2 regions of the Cupriavidus sp. a3 genome follow, and region 2 is predicted to be linked to the other one. Evidence: predicted binding sites of a transcription regulator. Region 2 holds the regulator's gene; the other holds the start of a gene.
What was found. Region 2 encodes FliA, which starts transcription of late flagellar genes. Its sites were predicted from a motif close to CTAAAGTTTNNNNNNNNNNNGCCGNTA; they were not measured.

Region 1 (4,760 bases), on a different contig from region 2:
GCGCGATCTGCGCGGCACGGGCGCCATAGCGGCCGAGGAAGGCCGGTTCCGGCTCGGCATGCGTGAGGTTCATGCCGCCCTTGCCGGCCATCAGGAACTTGCGCCCGACCGACGGCATCGCGTCATAGACCGCCACGCTGGCGCCTTGCGCCACCAGCACTTCGGCAGCCATCAGCCCGGCCGGTCCTCCGCCGATGATGGCGACATCTGGTGGGTTGGCGGTGGCAGCGGGAGGCGTGGCAGGGGACATGGGGCGCTCGGCAAGGACAGCAGTGTTTCCGCCGCGGATTATAGAGCCTGCGGCAGCGCTAGAATGACGGTTTGCCCGGTATCCCCATCATGCCCTCCGCCGCCACTTCCGCAGACGCTGTCATCGCCGCCACCCGCCACTGGCTTGAGCGCGCGGTGATCGGGCTCAACCTGTGCCCATTTGCCAAGAGTGTTTATGTGAAGGAGCAGGTGCGCTACGTGGTCAGCACCGCCACCGAAGCGCCGGATGTGCTGGGTGAACTCGAGCGCGAGTTGCGCCTGCTCGATGAGACGGATCCGGCGGAGATCGACACCACGCTGCTGATCCTGCCCCACGCGGTGGCCGATTTCCTCGACTACAACGACCTGCTGTACTTCGCCGACCGCCTGCTCGGCAGCCTGGGCCTGGAAGGCACGCTGCAGATCGCCAGCTTCCATCCGCAGTACCAGTTCGCCGATAGCGAGCCTGACGACATCGAGAACTACACCAACCGCGCACCGTATCCGATCCTGCACTTGCTGCGCGAGGACAGCATCGCGCGCGCGGCGGCGGCCTTCCCGGATGCGGCGGATATCTACGAGCGCAACCAGGCAACCATGCGCCGCCTGGGGCATGCGGGCTGGCGCCGCGTGATGGCGGGCGAGGACGAAGCCGAAGACAAAGCCGAAGACAAAGCCACCGGCAAGAACCCGCCCCCGAAAGACTGACTTACGCTGGCTCGGCCGGCTTGTCCGAAACCGGGGCGGTGAAGAAGCGCTCGTTCATCTCTTCCAGTCCCAGCGTTTCCAGCACGTTCTGCAGCCGCTCCGCCGGGCGCCGGCGCGGCAGGTCCTTGTACTGGGCGATGATCAGCTCGTTCTTCATCGAGTGTTCCCAGCCCACCAGCTCGGTCACGCTGACCTGGTAGCCATGCGCCTCCAGCTGCAGGCAGCGCAGCACATTGGTCACCTGGCTGCCGAATTCGCGCGTATGCAGCGGGTGGCGCCAGATCTCGGTCAGCGGATTGCCCGCCAGCAGCTTGCCCTTGTGCTTGCGCAGCACGCTGGCCACTTCGGCCTGGCAACAGGGCACCAGCACGATGTGCTGCGCGCGCTTGGCCAGCGCGAAGCGGATGGCGTCGTCGGTGGCGGTATTGCACGCATGCAGCGCGGTGACCACGTCGACGGTCGGCGGCAACTGTGGCGAGGTGATCGAGTCCGCCACCGACAGGTTCAGGAACGACATCCCGGGAAAGCCCAGCCGCGCTGCCAGCGCCTGCGAGGTCTTCACCAGTTCCTCGCGCGTCTCGATGCCGTAGATATGGGAATCGTCCTTCAAGGCCTTGAAGAACAGGTCGTACAGGATGAAGCCGAGGTACGACTTGCCGGCGCCATGGTCGACCAGCGTGACACGGCCGCGCTCATCCTTGACCTGCTGCAGCAGCGGCTCGATGAACTGGAACAGGTGGTAGACCTGCTTTAGCTTGCGCCGGCTGTCCTGGTTCATCTTGCCGTCGCGCGTCAGGATATGGAGTTCCTTGAGCAGCTCGAGGGACTGGCCGGGGCGGATTTCGTGGGTATTTGACATGGGGACTGCACAGGCTGCGGGACGCGGCGCGTCCCGGAAATGCCGACAGTTTACCGAAAAGTCCGGCGATGCCATCCGCTGATGGCCTGGCCCACCCCTCCTCGGCGGGGGCCGTTGCCCGCTCAAGTTTCGTACTCCCGCTGCCGATGGTCTTGGATCGATAACAAGTGGAGCGCCAGCCGTCCGGGCACGCGCTGTCCGCCAGCGCGGGCAGGCCGCCGTGGCCGAGCGCCATGCAGCTCCGCAACCAACGTCAGGGGACTCATGATGCACGAGTCGGGATTGCGCCTGGAGCTGACCGAGCCAGGTGAGCAGGTGCATGCACGCTACACACCGGAGCCAGGCAGGCTGGCTCCGGATCACGCCAGCCTGAGGCAGTGCCTGGACAGCCACGGCTGGGCCGGCGCGAGGCTGGATGCACGCGCGGTCGCGCAGTTCCTGCAGCAGTGCCAGCGCGCCGAGCATGAGATCGACGCCGCCATCGGTGTGCTGGTCGATGGCGCGTTCGAGCTCGATATCACGGACGACGGCCTGGCCGCGCGGCTCACGCTGATGCCCGCCGAAGGCGGCCGCCCGGTCACGGAGGACGAGATCCGCCGCGCCGTCGCCGAGCGCGGCGTGGTGGCGCCGATCCAGGCGCTGGCGCTCGACGCCGCGCTGGCCGAAGGCCGCAGCGAGCTGCGCACCATCGCCGCCGGCGTGGCGCCGCGCCAGGGCGAGCCGGCACGCTTCGTCAACCTGCTGCAGCCGCGCAAGCCAGTGCAGGCCGATGAGGAAGATTCGCGCGTCGACCTGCGCGACCTCGGCAACCTGCTGCTGGTCAGTCCCGGCATGCCGCTGATGCGCCGCATCCCGGCGGTGCCCGGACATGATGGCGTCGACGTGTTCGGCAAGCCCATTGCCGCCGATCCGATGGACGATCCGCCCTTTGCCGAGGGCCTGACCGGCGCCGCCGCCGATCCCGACGACCCCGACCTGCTGGTTGCCGTGATCGCCGGCGCCCCAGTAGCCGGCGTGCATGGCATCGCCGTCAGCCCGGTGGTGCAGGTGGAGGCGGTCGACCTGCATTCGGGCAACGTCGCATTTGACGGCACGCTGCGGGTGGCGGGCGATATCCGTACCGGCATGTCGGTGCGCGTCAGCGGCGACGTGCTGGTCGAAGGCACCATCGAAGCCGCCGACATCGACGCCGGCGGCAATGTCGTGGTCAAGGGCGGCATCATCGGCAAGTCCGAGACCGGCCATGCCGACGGCGGCATCAGCCGCGCCAGCGTGCGCTGCAAGGGCGCGGTCAAGGCCCGCTTCATCGAGAACGCCGTGGTCGAGGCCGGCACCGAGGTGAACGTCGACAGCGGCATCCGCCAGAGCGATGTTGCCGCGGGCGCGCGCATCGTGGTCGGAGGCCCCGGCGTGCAGGGCAGCATCAGCGGCGGGCGCACGCGCGCCATGCTGGCGGTGCACGCCGCGGTGCTCGGCAGTCCTGCCGGCAGCGCCACCAGCGTGCAGGTGGGACTGAATCCCTATGCCGACGCGCAACGCGCCGCGCTCGAGGCAGACCGCCGGCGGCTGCTGGACGAGCAGAACAAGGTCAGGCAGCTGGTGGCGTTCTTTGCCAGGCATCCGGAGAAGGCCGTCGGCGACCTGCGCGAGAAGGCGCGTGCCACGCTGTTCAAGCTCTCGCGTGACCTGTTCGAGCTGGAAGGCCGCCTGGCCGAACTGGGCCAGCAGATGCAGCCCGCAGCCGGTGCCGTCATCGACGCGGCACGGCGCATCCATGGCGGCGTCACGCTGCAGGTGGGCAGCCGCGTGCTCAAGGTGGTGGAAGACAAGCCCGGTGGCCAGATCTGCCTCGTCGACGACCGTATTGAGGTGACGTGAGCGTGACCTGTGCGTGACCTGTGCCCGCATCAGCGCGCGCGCTTCCCCGCGCCCGAATTTGTACTATCCTGCAGGTATGTCCTGGGGTGCCGCAGGATGGGCGAGAGAGCTAGTCTCGGGCAGTGAATGCAGAAGCGGACCAGCAAACTGTGGAAGCGTTACACGGAACCGACTCACGTGGCACTTGAGATACCGGAAGGCCAGCCAATGCGGCTGGCCTTCCTGCTTTTGCACGTCCCCTGCATCGCGCGCGATCCGACCTACACTGAAGGTGCAACCAGTCTTCTACAGGAGGTTGCTATGACTGCCGCACTGATCACGGCACTGGCGCTGATCGCCCTGGTGGCCTGTGCCGCCTTTGCCATCTGGATCATGCGCGAGAAGAATCCGACGCTGCTGCAGCAGCAGGAGCAGTCGGTACGCACATGGTTCGACCATATGATTCACCGCCACTAGCGCCGCACCGCAGCCTGGCGGTACGTGCCGCAAGAGCCCGCCGTGCCGGCGGGCTTTTTCATGGCGCCGGCCTCATGGTGCGATCTCATGCCGCCGACAGGCGCAGTTCGTGCAGCCCGCTGCGCTCGACCCGCGTGCCGAGCGTGCGTCCTTCATAGGCGAACATCGCCAGCAGCCAGGCGATGTCGACTTCGCCCGCATATTCGAGCCGGAAATGGCTGCGCCGCAGCGGCACCAGCCGCAGGTCTGCGTTGCCTGCCGCATCGAAGCGGACGAATACCATCAGCGCCAGGTCCGGCCGGTAGTCGTCGTAGCCGCCAATGCCCTCGTAGTCGTTGATGAAGTCGCCGCAGCCATAAAGGATGGGCTTGCCCGCATGCAGCTCGATGCCGAGCGGATGGTGCGAGGAATGCCCATGCACGATATCCACGCCGGCCCGCTCCACCAACCCGTGCGCGAAGGCGCGTTGCGCCGGGGCGATGTCGTAGCCCCAGTTGCCACCCCAGTGGATCGATGCCACCACGAGGTCGCCGGCACGCTTGTCCCTGCCAATCCACGCGGCAATGCGGTCGCACGAGGCGGCGGACCAGTCATCCAGCAGGTTCACGCC
Region 2 (4,760 bases):
AATGCACCGCGTTGTCGGCGAAGGCCACGCGCTCGGCATCCATTTCAACGGTGTTGCCGTCGACGCTGGACTGCAGCGGAATGCGGTAGGCCAGATCGAACGCCTCGCGGGTCGGCGCCTGCGCGGGCAGGTGGCGGACCTGGGTGGTCGACAGCGACATGCCTTCGTTGCGATGGCCGCGTTCCACGGACTGCGCCAGCGTGCTGGCGAAATCGAAGTCGCGGGCCTTGTAGCCCGGGGTATCGGCGTGCGCGATGTTGGAGGCAATCACCGATTGCCGCTGGTTGCGCAGGCTCAGCGCTTCCTGCTGGAAGCGTAGCGACGCGTCGAGTCTGTCGATCATGCTGGCATCTCCCTGGACGACCTTCTTCAGGGGTGCCATCTTAGGCGGGGGCCTGTCGCGCCAATCGGATGAATAAGGACGGGAAATCCTTGCATTTCGGCACGCCCTCGCGCGAGGCGCTGCCTACAATCGGAACCCGATGACTGATGTAGACGGGGGCGCGCCGCCGGTCACGGGGCAGCGCGCCGGGCATGCCAGCGCAGGCCCGCCGTCCTTGCCGGGAAGACCAGATGAACCCCAATCGCCGCTCCCTCCGACGCACCCTCGGCCGCTATTCCCGCCGCAACGGCCCGCGCAAGGCGCAGACCCTGCTGGCGGCAGGCCTGCTGTGCCTTGCCGGGGCCGCCGGCGCTGCGCCGGCGCAGGCCACTCCGGTCGCCATGCAGGCACCGGCGGCCGGCCAGCACACGGCCACTGCAAGCCCCTTCACCGAGGATCCCGCACGCGCTGCCGTGGAGCGCTTCCTGCTGCAGCAGACCGCCGGCCTGCCCGGCAAGGTCAGCGTGCAGGTGGCTCCGCCGTCGGGCGGCCGCGCGCCGGAGTGCGTATCGCCCGACCCGTTCCTGCCCGCCGGCGCCTCGCCGTGGGGGCGGGTCTCGGTCGGCGTGCGCTGTGGCGGCGAGCGGCCGTGGGTGCGCTATATGCAGGCGCGCGTATCGGTGCTGACCGACTATTACGTCGCGTCGCGCGCCCTGGGTCCGGGCGAACCGGTCAGCCAGGCCGATATCGAAGTGCGCCAGGGCGACCTTGCCACCTTGCCGCGCGCGGTCATCACCGACCCGGCCCAGCTCGCCGGCGCCGTCGCCGCCAACCGCATCGCCGCCGGCTCGCCCATGCGCAGCGACCTGCTGCGCAAGGCCATCGCGGTGCGCCAGGGACAGACCGTCACGGTGTCGGTCGAGGGTGAGGCGTTCCAGATCTCCAGCGAGGGCAAGGTGCTGGCCGACGCCGCCACCGGCAATACCGTGCAGGTCCGCCTGCGCAACGGCCAGGTGGTCAACGGGCTGGTGCGCAGCGGTGATACCGTCGTGCTGCAATAAGCACTTCGAGTCTGCCGATCGTGGCTGGCAGCCGGATTCCGATGGCACCGCGGCATGCGAAAATGCCGCCGGTCCAGCCGTGCGGGCGATATGGGACGCACCCCTGGGGCACGTTCCCTAAAGATTTCCCCGCCACGGCCGTAATGCCATAGGAAACCAGCAAGGAACGCCCGTGAAGATCAACCATTCCACCTCGTCCCGGCCCGCCGACGCGCCCGCAGGCGACGCCGCCGCCCGGCCCCAGGCCGCACCGGCCAGCGCCGCCCCGCCGTCCTCCGGGCTGAGCGTCAGTCCGCTGGCCGCACAGGTGCGCGAGATCAGCAGCCGCCTGGCGCAGGAAACCGACGACGATATCGATACCGCCAAGGTCGAAGAAATCCGCCAGGCCATCGCCGAAGGCCGGATCAAGATCGACCCGGGCAAGATTGCCGATGGCCTGCTCGCCAGCTTGCGCGAGCTAGGCCAGGCCGACCCTCAATAGCCAAATCATGAGCCAAAGCCTGATCCAGTCCCTGCAGCGTGAAACCGAAGGCGTTGAAGCTTTCGGGCAACTTCTTGCGCAAGAGCGAGATGCCATCAAGCGCGGGGATTTCACTGCGCTCAGCGAGTTGCTGACGCGCAAGGTGGAAGTGGGTCAGGGGCTGTCGCGGCAGGTCCGGGCGCGGGAAGCGCAGATGCAGGTGCTGGGCCTGCGTGCTGGCGCGGACGGGCAATTGCTTGGCCGGCTCGATGCCGGCGTGGCGGAGGCCTGGCGCAAGCTGATCTTTGCTGCGCGGGTGACGCGGGATGGCAATGCGCTGAATGGCGCGGTCATCAAGGCACATCTCGATTTCACGCAGCAGGCGATTCAGGCGCTGCGGCAGCATAGTGGCGGGGATGCCGGGTTGTATGGGAAGGATGGGAAGGCGGCGACCGGGGTTGGGGGGGTGAGCCTGGCGGCAGGCTGATTTGGGTTTTGCTTTGCGGACCGGCATCGGCTTTTTGTTGCGTGCCTTGCGGATAGGTCCCCATCTGGTGGCCAGCCAGGCACCTAGAACAGATGCCTACCGAAAGCCCACAACCACCTCATTACTCCGCCCCTGCAAAACCGGCACCAGACTCCCCTGTCCCGGCACCCGAAACGCAAACACAAACCCCTTGGTAGCATCATCGCCGGAGAACGCGGACGTTAGCCCCTCGGCCTGGGGCAACATCACACACCGCTGCGCATTGCACAAATATGCCTGCAACTCGGCCGGCGGCGTCCGCGCAAAGCTGTAACGCCACCGCACCGTCGTAATCACCCCTTCAGCCTGCGGCAACACCCCCACAGGCTGAATCGGCGCCGACACCGCCCGCTGCCCCCGCCCATGCAACGCCGGCCCATTGACCGACCCGGTCCACGCATGCCGTGTCCCACCTTCGATCGCCGACCAGGCACAAGCCGACGCAGCGAGCAGCACGACGCCGGCGCCGCGGGCAAGCAGGCCACCAACACCCATCACAACAACCCACGCAACTGGTTCCGCAACCGCGTAATCGCCTGCCCCCGGATCTGGCACACGCGCGACTCGGTCACATCCAGCACCGCCCCGATCTCCCGCAGGTTCAGCTCCTGGTCATAGCACAGCGACAGCACCAGCTTCTCGCGCTCGGGCAGCCGGTCGATGGCGCGGATCAGCGCTTGGCGCATGCCGCTTTCCATCAGCACCGTCAGCGGATTGCCGTCGTCGCTGCCGGCAAGATGGCGGTCGAGGAAATCCTCTTCCCCGGAGCGCTCGAAATCCTCGTAATGCAGCAGCTGGCAGCCATAGACCTCGTTGAGCAGGACCTGGTATTCGCCCAGCGGCATCTCCATCGCCTCGGCCACCTCGGAATCGAGCGGCGTGCGTCCGAGCTTCTGCTCGAGCGAGCGCTGGGTGCGTTCGATGCGCCGCGTGAACTGGCGCAGGCTGCGCGACTGCCAGTCGTTAGCGCGCACCTCGTCGAGCATGGCGCCGCGGATGCGCTGGCTGGCGTAGGTCTCGAAGCGCGCGCCGTGGGTGTCTTCATAGCGCTTGGCGGCGTCGAGCAGGCCGATCATGCCGGCCTGGATCAGGTCGTCGATCTGCACGCTGGCAGGCAGCTTGGCGGCCAGCTGCAAGGCGATGCGACGCACCAGCTGTGCGTGCGCCTTGACCACATCGGCCTGGTCGAGCTTTCCCTGGATCGTGTACATGGTGCAATTCTCGTGAATGCTGGATTGCTGGACGGGCACGCCACGCGGCGCGCCGGCTGGCTCAGGGTCTGGTTCGTTGGTAAGGCATGGCTCGGGTGGCGCTCACGCCGGCACCGGCGTCGCGGCAGGGGCCGGCGTCTCGGCGCGCAGCGGCCAGCCGCCGATGCTGCCGGCGGTGCGTCGCAGCGCGCTGGTCGCGGGTGCTGCCGGGAAGGCCTCGACCACGCAGCGGCCAAGCTGCACGCCGCGCGCCACCAGCGGGTCGGCCGGCAGCCAGCCGGCGCACAGCACTTCCACGCCGAGGTACTGGCTGGCGGTACGCGCCAGGTTGCGCAGGATCGCCTGCACGGCGGCTTCGGTGGCGGCCATGTTGACCACCAGGTAGAAGCGGCGCCAGGCATACAGGTGATGCAGGCGCTTGATGCAGGCATAGGCGGCGGTGATCGACGCCAGCTCCGGGCGCATCACGATCACCACGTTGTGCGCGCCGCCGGCAAAGGGCGACAGCGCGCCGTCGGCATCGGCGGTGGCATCGACCAGCACGCTGCGAAAGGCCGACAGCGCCGCGGCGGGCACGTCGAGCCCCGCGCGTTGGCGGCCGGCCGGCAGCACCGATACCGCGCCGCCGGTGCCGACGCCCGCCACGGCTTCCAGCGGCAGGCGTCCTTCCTGCACGTCGGCGAGCGTGCCGGCCGGGGTCGCGCCGGCGAGCCTGGTCGCGCGCGCCGTGGCCGGGTCTTCGTCGAGCAGCAGTACGCGCTCGCCCTGCATCGCAAGCGCGTGCGAAAGGCCCAGCGCCACCGTGGTGGCGCCGGCACCGCGTTCGCTGGCGACCACGGCGATGCGGCGCGTGGTGCGCGGCGCCAGCATGCGCCGCAGGCTTTCCGCCTGGTCCATGGCGAGCGTGCTCACTGCAGGGCTCCCATGACATCGGCCGCTTCCGCGACAGCGGGTGCCGCCGCGGCGCGGCCGGAGTAATTCTCCAGCACGTCGAGCAGCGCCAGCATGCGGCCCATGCCTTCATTGAGCACGGTGCCCGGCACCGCCGTGCCGGCTCGCACGGTGCGCCCGGCCAGGCGTGCCAGGAACGCCGGCGCGGTCGCGGTTGGCGCGTGTTCGAGGCACAGCACCGACAGGCCAAGCTGCAGCGCCGCGAGCGCGGCACTGGCGGCGTGGCCGG

Region 1: ACAD63_RS17275 (DUF342 domain-containing protein) is a predicted target of FliA. The motif match lies at 1,939-1,965, and genes of this name have one in related genera.

Annotation. Positions count from the first base shown of each region.
Region 1 covers NZ_CP170643.1:3,600,064-3,604,823, reverse strand. The annotation lists gene ACAD63_RS17290 (TIGR03862 family flavoprotein) at 1-250, opposite strand, end outside; gene ACAD63_RS17285 (DUF1415 domain-containing protein) at 340-957, shown strand; gene ACAD63_RS17280 (class I SAM-dependent methyltransferase) at 959-1,816, opposite strand; gene ACAD63_RS17275 (DUF342 domain-containing protein) at 2,081-3,694, shown strand; gene ACAD63_RS17270 (hypothetical protein) at 3,995-4,150, shown strand; gene ACAD63_RS17265 (CapA family protein) at 4,236-4,760, opposite strand, start outside.
Region 2 covers NZ_CP170644.1:2,131,233-2,135,992, forward strand. The annotation lists gene flgB (flagellar basal body rod protein FlgB) at 1-343, opposite strand, end outside; gene flgA (flagellar basal body P-ring formation chaperone FlgA) at 574-1,383, shown strand; gene flgM (flagellar biosynthesis anti-sigma factor FlgM) at 1,556-1,864, shown strand; gene ACAD63_RS31520 (flagella synthesis protein FlgN) at 1,872-2,330, shown strand; gene ACAD63_RS31525 (flagellar protein FlhE) at 2,427-2,864, opposite strand; gene ACAD63_RS31530 (RNA polymerase sigma factor FliA) at 2,864-3,580, opposite strand; gene ACAD63_RS31535 (MinD/ParA family ATP-binding protein) at 3,683-4,477, opposite strand; gene flhF (flagellar biosynthesis protein FlhF) at 4,489-4,760, opposite strand, start outside.